Regions from separate parts of the Azospirillum baldaniorum genome, predicted to be linked through region 1. Evidence: riboswitches for the same ligand, from Rfam matches in the RefSeq annotation. Region 1 holds a riboswitch; each other region holds the start of a gene.

Region 1 (4,431 bases):
CCGTGTTGGCGGCGATGTCGGCCTTGTTCTGGTGATCGGCGACGACGATCTCGATCGGCGCGCCGGCGATCTTGCCACCGAACTCCTCAGCCGCCAGACGGGCGGCGATGGCCGAGCCTTCGCCGGCGAGGTCGGCGTAGATGCCGGACCGGTCGTTCATCACGCCGATCTTGATCACGTTGTTGGAGACCTGGGCGTGCGCGGCCCCGGCGGTCAGCGCCAGCAATGCGGTCCCGCAAAGCAACGTCTTGAGCATTTCGAACTCCCTTCGATTGGCTTTGTTTTGAGTGTTTTCGGCAGAGGGGGTGACTTGGTCAGACACCCAGATAGGTGTGGAGCTTGTCCATGTTCTGGGCGAGCTGGTCGTTGGGGATCATGTCCACGACATGGCCTTCCTCCATCACGTAATGGCGGTCGGCGATGGTCGCGGCGAAGCGGAAATTCTGCTCCACCAAGACGATGGTGAAGCCGCGCTGCTTCAGCTTGCGCACCGCCACCCCGATCTGCTCGATGATGACGGGGGCCAGCCCCTCGGTCGGCTCATCGAGCAGGATCAGGTCGGCGCCGGTGCGCAGGATGCGGGCGATGGCCAGCATCTGCTGCTCGCCGCCCGACAGACGCGTGCCCTGGGTGGTGCCGCGGCCCTGCAGGTTCGGGAACAGCTCGTAGATCTGCGGCACCGTCATGCCGCCCGACTTCACCACCGGCGGCAGCATCAGGTTCTCGTCCACGCTGAGCGAGGAGAAGATGCCGCGCTCCTCCGGCACGTAGCCGATGCCGAGGCGGGGGATCCTGTGCTGCGCCATGCCGATCAGCTCCCGGCCCTGGAAGCGGATCGAGCCGTTGCGCTTGCCGACGATGCCCATGATCGAGCGCATGGTCGTCGTCTTGCCGGCGCCGTTGCGGCCCAGCAGGGTCACCACCTCGCCCTGGCGCACGTCGATGTTGACGCCGTGCAGCACGTGGCTCTCGCCGTAGAAGGCCTGGAGGTCGCGGATCTCCAGCATCACGGTCTTCACGGTCGCACCGTCAGGCATGGCCCACCTCACCCGTGCCGGCCCCCGTGCCCATGTAGGCTTCCATGACCTGCGGGTTGCGCGATACGACGTCGTATGCGCCCTCGGCCAGGATCTCGCCGCGGCGGAGCACCGTGATGGTGTCCGACAGGTGGGCGACGACCGACAGGTTGTGCTCGACCATCAGGATGGTGCGGTCGGCGGAGACGCGCTTGATCAGCGCGGCGGTGCCTTCGATGTCCTCGTGGCCCATGCCGGCCAGCGGCTCGTCGAGCAGCATCACCTCCGGATCGAGCGCCAGCGTGGTGGCGATCTCCAGGGCGCGCTTGCGGCCGTAGGGCAGCTCGGCGGCGGTGTGGCCGGCCCAGGGGGTGAGGTTCACCGCCTCGATCAGCTCCTCGGCGCGGTCGTGCAGGTCGTGCAGGCTGGCTTCCGGCTTCCAGAAATGGAAGCTGGTGCCGCGCGGGCGCTGCAACGCGACGCGGACATTCTCCAGCACGCTGAGGTGCGGGAAGACCGCGGAGATCTGGAAGGAGCGGACCATGCCGAGCAGCGCCACGTCGGCGGGCTTCATGGCGGTGATGTCGCGCCCCTTGTAGAGGATCTGGCCGCGCGTCGGCGTCAGGAACTTTGTCAGCAGGTTGAAGACCGTGCTCTTGCCGGCGCCGTTCGGGCCGATCAGCGCGTGGATGGTGCCGCGGCGGACCTGGAGGTTCACCTCCTTCACCGCGATGAAGCCCTTGAACTCCTTCGAGAGTCCGCGCGCTTCCAGAATGATGTCGTCGGCCATGGGTGCCGCTTTTCCCTCCCTGTTCGTCCGCGTCGTCTGCCGGTCCGCGTTTTTGGTTAGGCTGATATAAGCACAGGGCATGCCAATTGCGGGAAAATTCGTTAATTCATTGAAACTGTTGAATTCATCAAAGGCGGCGACAGCATCGCACGCGGTCCGGAGTGTCAGCTTTCCAGACAGACTGTACCGATCTTCCGACACACCAACGGCAGGATGGACGGAGCGTTCCGGGTTCGATGGCACGCTTTCCGGGCGCCAAATGGCCGCTTGCAAATCGGGGGTCCGCCTGCAATTCTGCGCCTCCGACGGTGCCCCGTCCGCCGTGAAGGCCCGGGGATAATAGGGAATGCGGTGCGGACCCGGATGGGGTCCAAGGCCGCGGCTGCCCCCGCAACTGTATGCGGCGAGTCCGCCTCCGGAAATGCCACGGGCCGTCAGGCCGGGAAGGCGGGAGGCGCGGCGACGACCCGCGAGCCAGGAAACCTGCCGCCAGACCGAAACTCATCCAATCCGCCGGGTGTGGCGGAGACAGGGAAACCAGATCATGACGCATCGTGCCGTCCTCCGTCCGTCCGCCGGGAAGACCCCGGCCACCGTCATCACCGGCTTTCTCGGCGCCGGCAAGACGACGCTGATCCGCAGCCTGCTGGAGCAGGCCGGCGGGCGCCGTCTGGCGCTGATCATCAACGAGTTCGGCGATGTCGGCATCGACGGCGAGATCCTGCGCGCCTGCGGCGATCCGACCTGCACCGAGGACGACGTGATCGAGCTGGCGAACGGCTGCCTGTGCTGCACCGTCGCCGACGACTTCGTCCCGGCCATCGAGAAGCTGCTGTCCCGCCCGCAGCCGCCGGAGCACATCATCATCGAGACGAGCGGCCTCGCCCTGCCGAAGCCGCTCGTCCAGGCCTTCCATTGGCCGGCGATCAAGACGCGGGTGACGGTGGACGGGGTGGTCGCGGTGGTCGACGCCGCCGCCGCCGCGGAGGGCCGCTTCGCCCCCGATCCGACGGCGTTGGCCGCCCAGGCCGCCGAGGCCGGGCAGCTTGACCACGAGACCCCGGTGGAGGAGGTGTTCGAGGACCAGCTCCTCTGCGCCGACCTGATCGTGGTGAACAAGACCGATCTGGTGGACGCCGCCGATCTGGCGAAGGTCGAGGACCTGATCCGCGCCGCCATGGCGGAGGGCGGGACCGGGCGCGAGGCCAAGATCCTGCGCGCCAGCAACGGCAAGGTCGATCCGGTGGTGCTTCTCGGCGTCGGCGCCGGGGCCGAGGACGACCTCGCCAACCGCCCCAGCCACCATGACGAGGAGGAGGGTCACGACCACGACGACTTCACCAGCTTCGTCGTGGAACTCGGCCCGCAACCCGACCCGGCGGCGCTGGCGAAGACGCTGGAGCGGGTCGCCGCCGCCCATGGCGTGCTGCGCCTGAAAGGTTTCATCGACGTGCCGGGCAAGCCGATGCGCCTTCTGGTGCAGGGTGTGGGGACACGCATCCAGACCCATTTCGACCGCTTCTGGAAGCCCGACGAGCCGCGCCGCAGCCGTCTGGTGGTGATCGGCGAGACGGGCCTGGACCGCGACGCCGTGACCGCGGCGCTGGGGTAATCCTTTGCCTTCATAGCCCTCTCCCCTCTGGGGAGAGGGTGGCCCGCAGGGCCGGTGAGGGGGGTGCGCTTGTGCCGGACGTTCCGCCACGCGCAACCCCCTCACCCTAACCCTCTCCCCAGAGGGGAGAGGGGATTTTCGTAAAGCACCGTCACCATGCACCTACTCGCCGCCCGCCAGGAAGACCTCGACGCCGGACCCCAGGCCGTGGATCTGGGGCAGAGCCCGGCGGACCTCGTCGTCCTGTCCTTCTCCGACAGCGACCTGACGGCGCTCGCCGCCTGCTGGAAGCGCCACCGCGACGCCCTGCCCTCCGATCCGTTGCCGACGCTGCGGCTGGCGAATCTCGCGCGGCTGGGGCACCCGCTGTCGGTGGACCTCTACGTCGAGTCCGTGATCCGCAAGGCGAAGCTGGTCATTCTGCGCCTGCTCGGCGGGGCGGGCTACTGGCGCTACGGGCTGGACCATGTCGCCGCCGCCTGCAGGGAGTCCGGGGTGGCGCTGGCCGTGCTGCCCGGCTGCGCCCAGCCGAACCCCGCCCTGGAGGGCTACGGCACCGTTCCGGCCGAGGCCGCGCAACGGCTGTGGCGTGGATTCACCGAGGGCGGGCCGGACAACATGGCCAACCTGCTGGCCTACGCCGCCACTCTGAGCGGGCAGGAGCGCCCTTGGCGCGAGCCGGCGCCGGTCCCCCGCTTCGGCGTCTATGAGGGCTGGTCCAGCCAAGTTGCCGGGCCATGCGCGCCGGCCGTCTTCTACCGCTCCCACCTGCTGGCCGGCGACCTGGAGCCGGTGCACGCGCTGTGCGACGCGCTGGCCGCGCGCGGCCTCGCCCCGCTGCCGCTGTTCGTGGCGAGCCTGAAGGAACCGGACTGCGCCGCCTGGATGCGCGCCACCCTGACCGCCCGCAACGCCGCCGTCGTGATGAACCTGACCGGCTTCTCGGCGGCGCGCGAGGACGGGTCGCCACTGGAAGCCAACGGCACGCCGGTGCTTCAGGCCGTGCTGTCCAC
Region 2 (4,431 bases), on a different contig from region 1:
GGGCGCGACCTGATCGGGCTCGGCGCGGGCGACGACCTGGCCAGCGGCGGCGAGGGCGACGACACGCTGTTCGGCGAGGAGGGCAACGACACGCTGTTCGGCGGGGCGGGCAACGACCTGCTGAACGGCGGGGCGGGCAACGACGTGCTGTTCGCCGACGGCGGCGCGGACACGCTGTGGGGCGGCGCCGGCGCGGACGTCTTCGCTTTCGGGCGGGCCTCGGGCGGGTCGGTGGTGATGGACTTCCAGGTGGGGGTGGACCGCTTGGCGCTCTATGACGCCAGCATGGACCTCGGCGCGGTGATCCGCTCGGCGCGGGTGGAGGGCGGCAACACCACGCTCGACGTCGGCGGGGGCAACCGCATCACCATCCTCGGCCAGACCGGAAACGTCGCCGGCTGGTTCGGCTGAGCGGGCATAAACGCCGTTCTGCGCCAGCCTCCCCGAACGGATTCGGGGGGCTAATCCTTAGGGGGCTTTGCCGCCATGGGGTTATCGGTTGGATGATGGCTTACCCGATCGAACGAATCCCCGGAGCCATTCCGCCATGCCGACATCGCCGCACGGATCGCCTGACCGAGGGCTGAAGCCGTTCATCCTCGCCATTCATCGCGAAGCGCTGGAAACCGCCGCGGCGAAGGGGCTGACCGGCACCCTGGCGCAGGTCGCCGCCCTCCAGGACACCGCCAGCCTCGCCTCGGCCAAGGCTGGACGCCTCGTCACGGAGGAGGAGGTGATGCGCCTGCTGCTTCGGGAGCGCCGCGCCCGTAAGATTCATGAGGCGATGGGAACCGCACCAGTCGTGCCGGTCCGGAAGCCGGTGGCGGCCCCGTCCCGGTTCCGCCTGGGGCGCTGGCGGACCGTGGCGATGGGCATGGCCCTCTCGGCGTCCGCCGGACTGGCTGGAAAGGCGCGCTTGTAAGAAACGGGCGGTGCGCGGTCCGCCGGTACCGAGTGAGTACGCCCATTGCCCTGTTGAGTGAGGCGCGGGGCGCACTGAGGCTGTCGCTTCCCCGCTGTTCGGCACGAAACACACAATGGGAGGTCTCATGTCCGTTCGCCTGGATCGCCGCCAATTGCTGCTCTCCGCCGGAGCCGCCGCGCTGGTGCTGGCCGTGGCGCCGCGCTTCGTCCTGGCCCAAACAACAGGGGGCCAAACGCCGGCTGGCCAAACTCCGGGCGGCAAGGGATTCACGCTGCCGCCGCTGCCCTACGCGCCCGCCGCGCTGGAACCGCACATCGATGCGACGACCATGAGCGTGCATCACGACAAGCACCATCAGGCTTACGTCGACAACCTCAACAAGGCGCTCGCCAACCACGGCGACCTTCAGGCGATGCCGCTGGCCGACTTGCTGAAGCGCGTGCCGGAACTGCCGGAAAGCATCCGCACAGCGGTGCGCAACAACGGCGGCGGTCACGCGAATCACAGCATGTTCTGGAGCATCATGGGGCCGAACGCTGGCGGCGCTCCGGACGGCGAGGTGGGGGCTGCCATCACGCGCGACTTCGGCAGCTTCGACGATTTCAAGACGCGCTTCAACACGGCGGGGGCGGGGCAGTTCGGCAGCGGCTGGGTCTTCGTCACCGCCGACCCGTCGTCGGGCAAGCTGGCCATCGCCGCGCGGCCGAACCAGGATTCCCCGGCCATGGACGGCGTGCCCGTGCTGATGGGCAACGACGTGTGGGAGCACGCCTATTACCTGAAGTACCAGAACCGGCGCGCCGACTATCTGGCGGCTTGGTGGAACGTCGTCGACTGGGGCGCGGTGAACCGTCGCTACGCGGCGATCCGGAAGGGCGAGCTGGTGATCTGAACAAAAAAGGGCGGCGGGGACATCCCCGCCACCCTTCCTGCGAACCATCTGGTCCAGAGGCCCGGTCAGGCGCCCTGATGAAGGCGGATGTTGAACAGCGGGCCCTGGCTCTGGCGGCGCAGCGCCTTGGCGACGGCCAGCACGGCGAGATCGGCCAGCGGCTCGACGATGATGACGGTCATGTAGGCGGCGCCGAAGGAGGCGACCTCCGTCATGGTCTCGGCGGTGAAGCCGTGGCCGTAGAGGGCCCAGAAGGCCACCCAGGCGACGATGCCGCCCTGGTAGGCGGTGGAGAGGGCCAGCGCCTGCGAGTACTTCAGGTCGACATAGGGGGTGGCGTCGGGGACGATCCGCTTCGCCAGCAGGCTGATGCCCCACAGCGGGACCAGCAGCGTGGTGACGTTCATGCCGTACTGCGGCAGGTCGAACGGCGCGAAGAACAGGCCCTGGATCAGCAGGCCGGCGGCGAGGCCGATGGAGGCCGCACCGGCGCCGAACAGCAGGAGCAGCGTCGAACCGAGGATCAGGTGAACCTCCGACACGCCCACGGGGTGGTGCGGGAACACCTCGAAGAAGCTGAAGACCAGCGCGGTGGCGATCAGGCTGCGCAGCACCAGCGGTGCGACCCCGCCGTTGTTGCGGACGTCGTTGTGCGCCAGCTTTCCGGCCATCGCGAAGCCGCCGGCGGCCGTCGCGTAGCTGAGAGCGATCTTGGCGCCGTCGACGACGCCGGGTTCGATGTGCATGCTCTATGCCCTTTCCGAGTCTGCCATGCGTTGGGAGGGCGTCGTTGCTGGCAGGCACCGGCATCGCAACCCCCTTGGCCCCCTGGATGGGCGCACCGGGGGACGGCTTGCGGAAGACGGGCGGCCGTCGGGCCGGACATCGGCAAGCGACCACCGGGGCACCCCGCCCGAGGACGTACGTTCGGTTACGGCAGGTCTCCTGGCTTGCGGGTCAAGGCGGCATCGTCCGGCCTTCCCGGCGCCCGTTCCCGCAGGCGGCGCCAGTGACACGGAAAGGACGAGGCCGCTCACCGCTCACAGTTGCGGGGGCAGCGCCGGATTTGCCGTTTCTCCCCCTGCGGGGCGGCGCACCGGCTTCCCTCTTAGCCCCGCGACCGGAGGGCGCGGGGAACCATAACCGGCGCCAGGGTAGGGGCGGGGTCCCCCGCCGTCAAGAGGGGGATGGCGACCCATCGGGGGAGTCGCACGGCTTCCTTGACACCACTCCCGCGGAACCGACAAGGTCCGGCTGACTGCGCGAGGCCGGATCAATGGGCGAAGGACGGGGTTGCGGGCATGCTACCGGTTCATTTCCTGACCATCGTGCTGAACGGCGATCCCTTCATCCGTTACCACTTGGAGGTGTTCCGCCAACTGCCCTTCCCCTGGCATTGGCACGTCGTGGAGGGGGTGGCGGAGCAGGTCCGCGATTCCTCCTGGTGCGCGCAACGGGGCGGGCGGGTCCCGCAGGACCTTCACCGCGACGGGCGCAGCAGCGACGGAACCTCGGAGTATCTCGACCGCATCGCGGCGGAGGAGCCCGGGCGCGTGTCGGTCTACCGCAAGCCGCCGGGCGTCTTCTGGCAGGGCAAGGTGGAGATGGTGACCGCGCCGCTGGCCGCCATGACGGAGGAATGCCTGCTCTGGCAGGTCGATGCGGACGAGCTGTGGACGGCGGAGCAGATCGCCCGCGCGCGCCGGATGTTCCTCGACTCGCCGTCGCGCACGGCGGCGCTGTACCTCTGCCACTTCTTCGTCGGCCCGTCCCTGGTTCTTGACCGGCTGGACCAGTACGGCAATTACCGCGCCTACGAATGGCTGCGCACTTGGCGGTACCGGCCGGGCGATTACTGGCACTCGCATGTCCCGCCCCGGCTGGTGCGGCCGCAGCCCGACGGGTCCGAACGCGACCTCGGCGCGGCCAACCCCTTCCTGCATGAGGAAACGGCGGTGAGCGGGCTCGTCTTCCAGCATTTCGCCTACGCGACGCGCCAGCAGGTCGCGTTCAAGGAAATCTATTACGGCTACGACGGCGCGGTCGGGCGGTGGGAGTCCCTCCAGGCGGCCGGGCGGTCGGTGGGCAACGGCACCCTTCCGTTGCGCGATTTCTTCCCCTGGGTGACCGACGCAGCGACCGTCGCCCGCGCCGAGCATGCCTTGGTGGAACCGCTGGCGCGCCCGGACGCCGACGGAAGCTGGGGCTTCGTGCCGCCGGCGCGGGGCGCCTCGACCGCCCCGGCGGTGGCGCTGCTGCGGAATTCCGGACCCGCCGTCCGCCGCCGCACGCTCGTCCCCGGCGAGCCGCCGCCCTTCCCGACCGACCTGATCCAAAGCGTCGGCGTGTTCCTGCTGGACGGGGCCGGCGCCGCGTTGCGGGCGTCGGGTGTCCTGCGGGAGTTGCGGCGGGCTTTGCCGCTGGCCCGCATCACCGTCTTCGCGACGCCGGACGCGGAGGCGGCGCTCGCCCTCTGCCCCTACGTCAACCAGCGCGTCACCCTGCCGTCGCTGACGGGGCGGGCGCCCGACGACGCGCTGGTGACCGCCGTACGCGAGGAGATCGGCCAACAATTCAGCGGTGCCTTCGACCTGACGATCAACCCGGTCCGGGG
Region 3 (4,431 bases), on a different contig from region 1:
ACCGCCGGGTTGTTGACCCGCGGCGAATGGCGGCGCGCCTCGACGGCAGCGCGGTTGGCGTCCAACTCGGCCGCGACGGCGGCACGGCCCCCATCCCGTCCTGGGGTCAGCGCGATCGCCAGAACCCGGATCTCCTCCAGCTTCTGCACCGCGAAGGCCAGCCAGGAACGGGCCTCCTCATCCAGCTTGCGCTCGCCGGCGAGGTCGACCGGCACGTGCAGCAGCGAGCAGGACGGTGCGATCCACAGCCGCTCACCGAGCCTCTCGGCCACCGGCTCCAGCCAATCGAGCGTCGCGCCGAGGTCGGTCTTCCAGATGTTCCGGCCGTTGACGACGCCCAGCGACACGACGCGGTCGGTCGGGAGGGCCTGGATCAGGGCATCGACCTCGTCGCGGGCGGTGATGGCGTCGAGATGGAGGCCCTGCACCGGCAGCGAGCAGGCGAGCGGCAGGTTGTCCTGGAGTTGACCGAAATAGGTCGCCAGCAGCAGCTTGACCGCGCCGGTGCCGAGAGCCCGATAGGCCTGGGTGAAGGCGTCCCGCCACGCCGCTTCCAGCTCGGTCACCAGGATCGGTTCGTCGATCTGCACCCACTCGACGCCCTGGTCGGTCAGGGCCTGCAGCAGCCCGGCGTAGACGGGCAGCAGGCGGGGCAGCAGAGCCAGCTTGTCCGAACCGTCCTTGGCCTTGCCCAGCGCGAGATAGGTGACCGGACCGACGATCACCGGCTTGGCCTTCACGCCCTGCGCCTTCGCTTCGGCGAGTTGCTCCAGCAGGCGGGAGGCGTCGAGCGTGAATGTCGTCCCGGCGTCGAACTCGGGGACGATGTAGTGGTAGTTGGTGTCGAACCACTTGGTCATCTCGCCGGCGGCAACCCCGCCGCAGCACCCGCCGTGCTCTTCAGCACTATGGGCGGCGGTCTCCGCCGAACGGCCGCGCGCCACGCGGAAGTAATTGTCCAGGGCGTCGCCATGGAAGCCCTTCACGCGCTCCGGCAGGTTGCCGAGCGTGAAGCTCATGTCGAGCACCTGATCGTAGAAGGCGAAATCGCCCACGGGAACGAGGTCGAGCGCGCCCTGATCCCGCCAGTGGCGCTTGCGGAGGTCCGCGCCGACGCGGACCAGCTCGTCGCGGGAGGACGCCCCCTTCCAATAGGCCTCCAAGGCGAACTTCAACTCGCGCTTGGCGCCGATGCGGGGGAATCCGAGGGTGTGGGTCGTTGCCATGGGGGTCGCCTTGAAAAGAGGGATCGGCGCGGACCATACGAAGTTCAGTCCATGAATGAAAAATGGTATGATTTTATCGTTCGATAAATTTCATTCATGGACGAGGCGGGCGGCATGGCCATCCTGGAGCGCATCCATCTCTCGATCATCCGCGAGGTTGATCGTCACGGCTCGCTGACGGCGGCGGCCAGCCATTTGAACCTGACCCAACCGGCGCTGAGCCACGCCATCCGCAAGCTGGAAGAGCAGCTCGGCGTGGATGTGTGGCACCGCGAAGGCCGCAGCCTGCGGCCGACCCAAGCCGGGGAATGGCTGCTGGCGGTCGCCAACCGCCTGTTGCCGCAACTGGCCCACGCTGAAGAACGCCTCCAGCAATTCGCCCAGGGCGAGCGCGGGACCCTGCGCATCGGGATGGAATGCCATCCCTGCTATCAGTGGCTCCTGAAGATCGTCGCTCCCTATGTCGATGCCTGGCCGAAGGTCGACGTGGACGTCCGGCAGAAGTTCCAGTTCGGCGGCATCGGCGCCCTGTTCGGCCACGACATCGACATGCTGGTGACACCGGATCCGCTGTTCAAACCCGGACTGTGCTTCGAGCCGGTGTTCGACTACGAACAGGTTCTTGTGGTCGGGCCGGGGCACCGTCTGCGCCATGCCGCTTTCGTCGAACCCCAGCAGGTGGCGGACGAAGTCCTGATCACCTACCCGGTGGCGCCCGACCGCCTCGACATCTACACCCAGTTCCTGATGCCGGCCGGGATCAGCCCGAGGCAGCACAAGCCGATCGAGACGACCGACATCATGTTGCTGATGGTAGCCCACGGCCGCGGCGTCGCCGCCCTGCCGCGCTGGCTGGTCGAGGAGTATGGCGCCAAGTTCAACGTGAGCCCGGTGCGCCTGGGCCGGGACGGTGTCGCCAAGCAGATTTTCCTGGGCTTCCGCGAGGCGGACGCCGACATCGGCTATCTGCGGGGGTTCATCGATCTGGCGCTTGCCCATCGCAACAGTGGAACCGCCTCGCTGTAGCCATCGCCGCCGTCGCCTGCCGGCGGTGAAGCCGCGCCTGTCAGCCACCCATCCGCAAGCTGCCGATGGCGTTGCGCAGGCCAAGCGCAATGGTGCGGCGCTCGTCCACATCTCCGCCCGGCGCCAGCCAATGGTCGATGCCGCCGTCCTGGTGCAGCACGAATTCGGCGACACAGCGGTTCGCCGGTTGGCCGGCTTCCGCATGCGCCTGCTCGACCAGGGCGCGGGCGATCTCCCGCAGGGTGTCGGCCGCCGCGACCAGCCCGGCGGCGTCCAGCGGCTCCCTGGTTCCCCGCAGGGACCAGCGTCCTTCCGTCGCCGTCAGGACAAAGGGTGCCGACCGGTCGGCGGGGGTCGGCGGCACCGGACGGCGTCGGAACGCCAGACGGATGAGATTGGGTGGAACAGGCGTTGGTTGGACGGACATCGGCAGTGGCACCCCTCGCTCCCAAAGGGCAAGGATGGGACGGACACCGACGCGGCACGGGAGACCTCCGGCGACGCCGCACCCGCCGGGACACCCCGCCCGACTCGCGTTCGACGGATCCGGCAGGTCTCCTGGCTCACGGGTCGTCGCGGGACCGTCCGGCCTTCCCGGAGCCATCGTCCCGAACCGGGATGGGCACCAGTGGCGCTGAAACGGCGGACCCGCTCTCCGCTCACAGTTGCGGGGGCAGCGCCGGCTTCGCCGTCATCCTCGTGGCGAGGCGAACGGTTCACCGGCTTCCCTTTTAGCCCCGGACGCCCTGGGGCGAACGGGGACCGTATCCGGCGGGATACGGTAAGAGGGTGCACCCGGCGGCGTCAAGCGTGAGCGCCACGCCAAGTCCCTTTTGCAAACTTCGCAAGATTGCCCGCGGCCCTTCGCCAAATTTCGCCAATTTCCGCCTGATTCCCACGGGTCCTTCGGCGTATCTTGCAAATGTTCGGAACACGGATGGGAAGGGATCTCGCCAGCATGGACGACCGCCGGGACGATGCCGAGACGATCTTCGCCACCGAATTCCCTCCGGCCACGCGCGAGCAATGGCGGGTTCTCGTCGACAAGGGGCTGAAGGGCGCCCCCTTCGAGAAGCGGCTGGTCACCCGGCTGTACGAAGGCATCGCCGTGCAGCCGCTCTACACGGCGGAAGACTGGCCGGCTGCGGGCGATCCGTCCGGTTTGCCGGGCTTCGCCCCGTTCACCCGCGGTGGCCATGCCGCCGGCCCCGGACCGGACGGCTGGGACATCCTGACCGAACACGACGCCGCCGATCCCAAGGCGGCCAACGCCGCCATCCTGACCGATCTGCTGCGCGGCGCCACCGCCATCCGGCTGCGCCTCGACAGGCCGGATATCCCCGGCATCGCCATCGACCGGCTGGACGATCTCGACCGCACGCTGGCCAACGTCTATCCGGAGATGGTGCCACTGTCGCTGGAGGCGGGAGGCGACGCAGTGGCCGGCGCGGCGCTGCTCGCCGCCCTGTGGCGCCGCCGCTCGGTGATGCCGGACAAGGCGCGGGGCGCCTTCAACGCCGATCCCATCGGGACTCTGGCCGCGGCCGGCGCCCTGCCGGGCAGTCTGGAGGCGGCACTCGCCGACACGGCGGCCTTGGCCGCCTGGACCGCCCGCAATTTCCCTCACGTCACCGCCGTCGGGGTGGACAGTTCCCCCTGGCACGACGCCGGGGCGACCGAAAGCCAGGACCTCGCCGCCGCCATGGCGACCGGGGTCGCCTATCTGCGCGCCCTGACCGCTGCCGGGCTGGACATCGACACCGCCTGCCGGCAGATCGCCTTCACCCTATCCGTCGGCTGCGACCAATTCCTCTCCATCGCCAAGCTGCGCGCCGCGCGGCGCCTGTGGGGGCGCATCGCCGAGGCGTCGGGCGCCTCGGAGCGAGCCCGTGCCATGCACCTGACCGCCCGCACGGCGCGACGCATCATGGCGCGGCGCGATCCTTGGGTGAACATGCTGCGCACCACGGTGGCCGGCTTCGCCGCCGGGGTCGGCGGCGCCGACGCGTTGGCGGTGCTGCCCTTCGACGCGGCGCTGGGCGAATCCGACGACTTCGCCCGCCGCATCGCCCGCAACAGCCAGATCCTGCTGAAGGAGGAATCCTCGCTGGCCCGCGTCGCCGATCCGGCCGGCGGCTCCTGGTACGTCGAAACGCTGACCGAGCAATTGGGCCAGGCC
Region 4 (4,431 bases), on a different contig from region 1:
ATCATCTGCACTTCCAGCGGCTGGAAGATCGGCATGTAGCGCTTCAGGTAATTGTCGCTGACCTCCACGTCGCTCTGGGTGAAGAAGCGGAAGATCTGGGTCAGCAGGTTGCGCTCGCCGTCGGTGACGCGGTCGGAGGTCCAGTCCTTGATGTCCTCGCCCAGCGGCACCTCCTCGCCCATCCAGTGGACCTGCTGCTGCTTCTTCCAGTAGGCGTAGGCCCAGGGGTAGCGCGAGACGTTGTAGGCGGCCGAGCCCTGCAACAGGCCGACGCGGCCGGTGCCGATCAGGCTGAGCGGGTTGATGTGGAGAAGCGAGCTCATGCGAAGGGGTCCGTGATGGCAAGGGAACGAGCGGCGGACGGGAGGGCCGACGATCACTGGCAGGCGAGGCATTCCTCGTAATCGGTGCGCGACGTTGCCTGCATCTCCGTCATGCCCGTCACCCGGTCCTTGCCGGCGAAGGCGGCGCGCTGCACCGACTTGGAGCGGCAATAGTAGAGGCTCTTCAGGCCCTTCTCCCAAGCGGTCCAGTGCAGCATGTGCAGGTCCCACTTGTCGATGTCGCCCGGCAGGTAGAGGTTGATCGACTGGCTCTGGCAGATGAAGGGGGTGCGGTCGGCGGCGAACTCGATGATCCAGCGCTGGTCGATCTCGAAGGCGGTGCGGAAGACCGCCTTTTCGTCGTGGGTCAGGGTGTCGAGATGCTGGACCGAGCCCTCGTGCTCGATGATCGATTGCCAGACCTCCGGCCGGTCGGCACCCTTGGCGGCCAGCAGCTTTTCCAGATGCGGGTTGCGCACGCTGATCGAGCCGGACAGCGTCTTGTGGGTGTAGACGTTGGCCGGGATCGGCTCGATGCAGGCGCTGGTGCCGCCGCAGATGATGCTGATGGAGGCGGTCGGCGCGATCGCCAGCTTGTGGCTGAAGCGCGCCTTGATCCCGCGTTCCGCGGCGTCCGGGCAGGCACCGCGCTCCTCCGCCAGCAGGACCGAGGCGGCGTCGGCGTCGCGGCGGATCTTGCGGAAGAAGCGCAGGTTCCACACCTTGGCCATGGCGCTTTCGAAGGGAATGCCCCGCGCCTGAAGGAAGGAGTGGAAGCCCATCACCCCCAGCCCGACCGAGCGTTCGCGCATCGCCGAATAGACGGCGTTCTCCATCCCCTCCGGCGCTTCCTCGATGAAGCGGGTCAGCACGTTGTCGAGGAAGCGCAGCACGTCCTCGACCAGCCCCGCCTCGCCGTTCCACTCGTCCCAGGTCTCCAGGTTCATCGAGGCGAGGCAGCACACCGCCGTGCGCTCCTTACCCAGATGGTCCTTGCCGGTCGGCAGGGTGATTTCGCTGCACAGGTTGGAGGTGGAGACGCGCAGGCCGAGGTCGCGCTGGTGCTTGGGCAGGGCGCGGTTCACCGTGTCGCCGAACAGCAGGTACGGCTCGCCGGTCTGCATGCGGGCTTCCAGGATCTTCTGCCAGACCTGACGGGCGTTGATGTGCTTCAGGACGGCGCCGGTCTTGGGGCTGATCAGCGAGAAGGGCCTGTCGTCGCGCACCGCCTGCATGAAGGCGTCGGTGACGATGACGGCGTGGTGCAGGTTCAGGCTCTTGCGGTTGAAGTCGCCCGACGACTTGCGGATCTCCAGGAACTCCTCGATCTCCGGGTGGTGGATGTCGAGGTAGACGGCGGCCGAGCCGCGCCGCAGCGAGCCCTGGCTGATCGCCAGCGTCAGGCTGTCCATCACGCGGATGAAGGGAATGATGCCCGACGTACTGCCGCAGCCCTTCACCGGCTCACCGATGGAGCGCACCCCGCCCCAATAGGTGCCGATGCCGCCGCCGTTGGAGGCCAGCCGGACGTTCTCGTTCCAGATGTCGACGATCCCGTCGAGCGAATCGGGCACCGCGTTGAGGAAGCAGGAGATCGGCAGACCGCGCGTGGTGCCGCCGTTGCTGAGAACCGGTGTGGCCGGCATGAACCACAGGCGGGAAATCGCGTCGTACAGGCGCTGGGCGTGCGCCGCGTCGTCGGCATAGGCTGCGGCGACGCGGGCGAACAGGTCCTGGTAGCTTTCCCCCGGCAACAGGTAACGGTCGTCCAGCGTCGCCTTGCCAAAGGCGGTCAGCAGGGCGTCCCGGCTGCGGTCGATGCGGATGACGGAGGGATCGGGCGACGTCCAGCGCTCCGCCGGGGCACGGCCGCCGGACCGCTCGGGCGTCCGCCGGGGCAGCGTCAGCAGGTTTCCGTGACGGTCGAAGCCGTTGGCGAAGTCCTGGGCAAGGTCTTGAGCGAGCGCCGGCATCCGTGATCCCTTGTTCTTGTGCGGCGGGAAGGCACGGGAGCACGACTTGCGCAAACGCGGACGGGAACGCCGCGCGGGGGCAAGCGCACCACCGGGACACCCCGCCCGTGGACGTTCATTCGGTTACGGCAGGTCTCCTGGCTCACGGGTCACGGCGGCTCCGTCCGGCCTTCCCGGTGCCGTCGTCCCGAACCGGGATGGGCACCAGTGACGCTGAAACGACGAAGCCGCTCTCCGCTCACAGTTGCGGGGGCAGCGCCGGCTTTGTCCCGATCCCCCGTTCGGGGTGGCGACGCACCGGCTTCCCTCTTAGCCCTAGATATTGGATATCCAGAGAACCGTAACGCAAGATGAAGTAGCGGGAAGCCCGCAGCCTGTCAAGCCATACGGATGGCGGGGGCTGACTCCTCAGGGCCGGCGCGGAGGTTGGGCAAGCCACCGCCATGGGTCACCGCCCGCTCCGGCGCAGCCTCAGCCGAGGCAGCCGACCCGGTCGGTTCGCCGCCAATCGTCGATGATGGAGGCGTCACCCGCCAGCTTGGCGACCGTGTCCACCGCGTAAGTGCTGAGGGTAATCCGCTGCCCCCTCATGATGGTTGCCGACCCCGATTGCGGCAGCCGCCCGTCCTTTGTCCAACGCAACCGTTCCCGGGCGGTGATGCCCAACGCCTCCTCGATCTGACGGGGAGAGAAAGGGCGTTTCGCGATCCGCTCGATCGCACCGTCAAGGCCGGCCAGGGCTGCCGGAACGGTCGCCACGGCCCCGGGCTTTGGCGCAAGCGTCAGGACGTGGGCGTGCGCCGGTCCTTCGAGCGGTCCAAGCCGCTTCAGCGCCGAACGGATGCGCCGGCGCAACTCCCGTTCACGCGCCCTCAGGCCGAAGCATTCCTCCAGGCAACGCTGATGAGACACCGCCACCGTCCGCCCGCAAAGATGGATGTCCAGAAAACGACTTTTCCAAACGCCGGCGCCATCGGCAACCATGCTGCGGGTCCTCGATCAAACCGGAGGCTGGGCCACCGGATAAGGTTCGAACCGGCTGAGGCTTTCGTCAACCGTCACGGTGCGCCCGATCGGCGGAAAGGCGCGTTGCGGGCAGTATGGACGCTCACAGACCTTGCAACCGGCCCCGATCGGCGTGGCGGCGTCAGGATCGCCCAGCGCCAGCCCACGGGAATAGATCAGCCGGCCGGCGTGCTGGATGTCGCAACCGAGTCCGACCGCGAAGCTCTTCGACGGCGCGCCGTAACCGCTGCGGCCATGGACCACCGTGCGGGCGATCCACAGATAGGCCCGCCCGTCCGGCATCCGCGCCAACTGGGTCAGCAGACGACCGGGCGTCGAGAAGGCCTCGTAGACGTTCCACAGCGGGCAGGTTCCGCCGACACGGGAAAAGTGGAAGCTGGTGGCGGACTGGCGCTTCGACATGTTGCCGGCGCGATCGACCCGGACGAAGAAGAAGGGAACGCCCGGCATCCCCGGCCGCTGGAGGGTGCTCAGCCGGTGGCAGACGGTCTCGAATCCAGTGCAGAAGCGCTGCCCCAGCAGATCGATGTCGTAGGCCACGGCCTCCGCCGTCTCCCGAAAGGCGCGGTAGGGCATGACCACGGCGCCGGCGTAATAGTTGGCAAGCCCGATGCGGGCGAGCGAGCGGGCCTGCGGGCCGGAAAAACGCCCCTCCTCGACCAGCCGAAGCAGGAGAGCCGGTTCCTGGTGGAAGGCGAGCTGGGTTGCCATCTGGAAGGCGCGGCGGCCGGGCTCCAGCGACCGGGCGATCCGCAACGTCCGGGCGTCGCCGTCATACTGGCGCAGCGCGCCCTCCGGCATGGCCGTGTCGTCGGTCACCAGCGTGCGGATGCCGTGACGGTCCGCCAGCAGCCGTTCCAACCCGCGATCCACCGCCCCGACCTCCAGCCCGGCCTCGCCGAACAGCCGTTCCGCCGCGTCGTCCAGCGCGGCGATGTGGTTGTGATGGCGGTAGAAGAAGTCGCGCACCTCTTCGTAGGGCATCGGCGGCGGCAGCCCGCTGTCCGGCCCGGCCGGGACGACGCCCGAGGCCAGCGCGTCCAGCCGTTCCGCGAGCCCGCGCCCGCGCCGGTGCAGCGCCACCAGCGCCCGGCCGACCGCCGGCATGT

What was found. Region 1 has a riboswitch for cobalamin ahead of cobW (cobalamin biosynthesis protein CobW). Riboswitches for the same ligand answer to the same signal wherever they lie in the genome.
Region 2: it holds a riboswitch for cobalamin, as region 1 does, so the genes downstream of both, Sp245p_RS33755 (energy-coupling factor ABC transporter permease) here and cobW (cobalamin biosynthesis protein CobW) in region 1, are expected to answer to the same signal.
Region 3: it holds a riboswitch for cobalamin, as region 1 does, so the genes downstream of both, Sp245p_RS27795 (hypothetical protein) here and cobW (cobalamin biosynthesis protein CobW) in region 1, are expected to answer to the same signal.
Region 4: it holds a riboswitch for cobalamin, as region 1 does, so the genes downstream of both, Sp245p_RS27820 (ribonucleoside-diphosphate reductase subunit alpha) here and cobW (cobalamin biosynthesis protein CobW) in region 1, are expected to answer to the same signal.

Annotation. Positions count from the first base shown of each region.
Region 1 is NZ_CP022254.1:784,603-789,033, forward strand. Features, by position in the region: gene Sp245p_RS17975 (ABC transporter substrate-binding protein) at 1-256, opposite strand, end outside; gene Sp245p_RS17980 (ABC transporter ATP-binding protein) at 315-1,037, opposite strand; gene Sp245p_RS17985 (ABC transporter ATP-binding protein) at 1,030-1,806, opposite strand; cobalamin riboswitch at 2,096-2,311, shown strand; gene cobW (cobalamin biosynthesis protein CobW) at 2,351-3,418, shown strand; gene cobN (cobaltochelatase subunit CobN) at 3,575-4,431, shown strand, end outside.
Region 2 is NZ_CP022262.1:517,283-521,713, forward strand. Features, by position in the region: gene Sp245p_RS33740 (Ig-like domain-containing protein) at 1-411, shown strand, start outside; gene Sp245p_RS33745 (hypothetical protein) at 548-922, shown strand; gene Sp245p_RS33750 (superoxide dismutase) at 1,050-1,817, shown strand; gene Sp245p_RS33755 (energy-coupling factor ABC transporter permease) at 1,883-2,563, opposite strand; cobalamin riboswitch at 2,736-2,974, opposite strand; gene Sp245p_RS33760 (glycosyltransferase family protein) at 3,119-4,431, shown strand, end outside.
Region 3 is NZ_CP022260.1:247,167-251,597, reverse strand. Features, by position in the region: gene metE (5-methyltetrahydropteroyltriglutamate--homocysteine S-methyltransferase) at 1-1,226, opposite strand, end outside; gene Sp245p_RS27800 (LysR family transcriptional regulator) at 1,323-2,252, shown strand; gene Sp245p_RS27795 (hypothetical protein) at 2,293-2,616, opposite strand; cobalamin riboswitch at 2,784-3,034, opposite strand; gene Sp245p_RS27790 (methylmalonyl-CoA mutase family protein) at 3,211-4,431, shown strand, end outside.
Region 4 is NZ_CP022260.1:253,188-257,618, reverse strand. Features, by position in the region: gene Sp245p_RS27825 (ribonucleotide-diphosphate reductase subunit beta) at 1-323, opposite strand, end outside; gene Sp245p_RS27820 (ribonucleoside-diphosphate reductase subunit alpha) at 377-2,296, opposite strand; cobalamin riboswitch at 2,407-2,654, opposite strand; gene Sp245p_RS27815 (hypothetical protein) at 2,768-3,280, opposite strand; gene Sp245p_RS27810 (short-chain fatty acyl-CoA regulator family protein) at 3,296-4,431, opposite strand, start outside.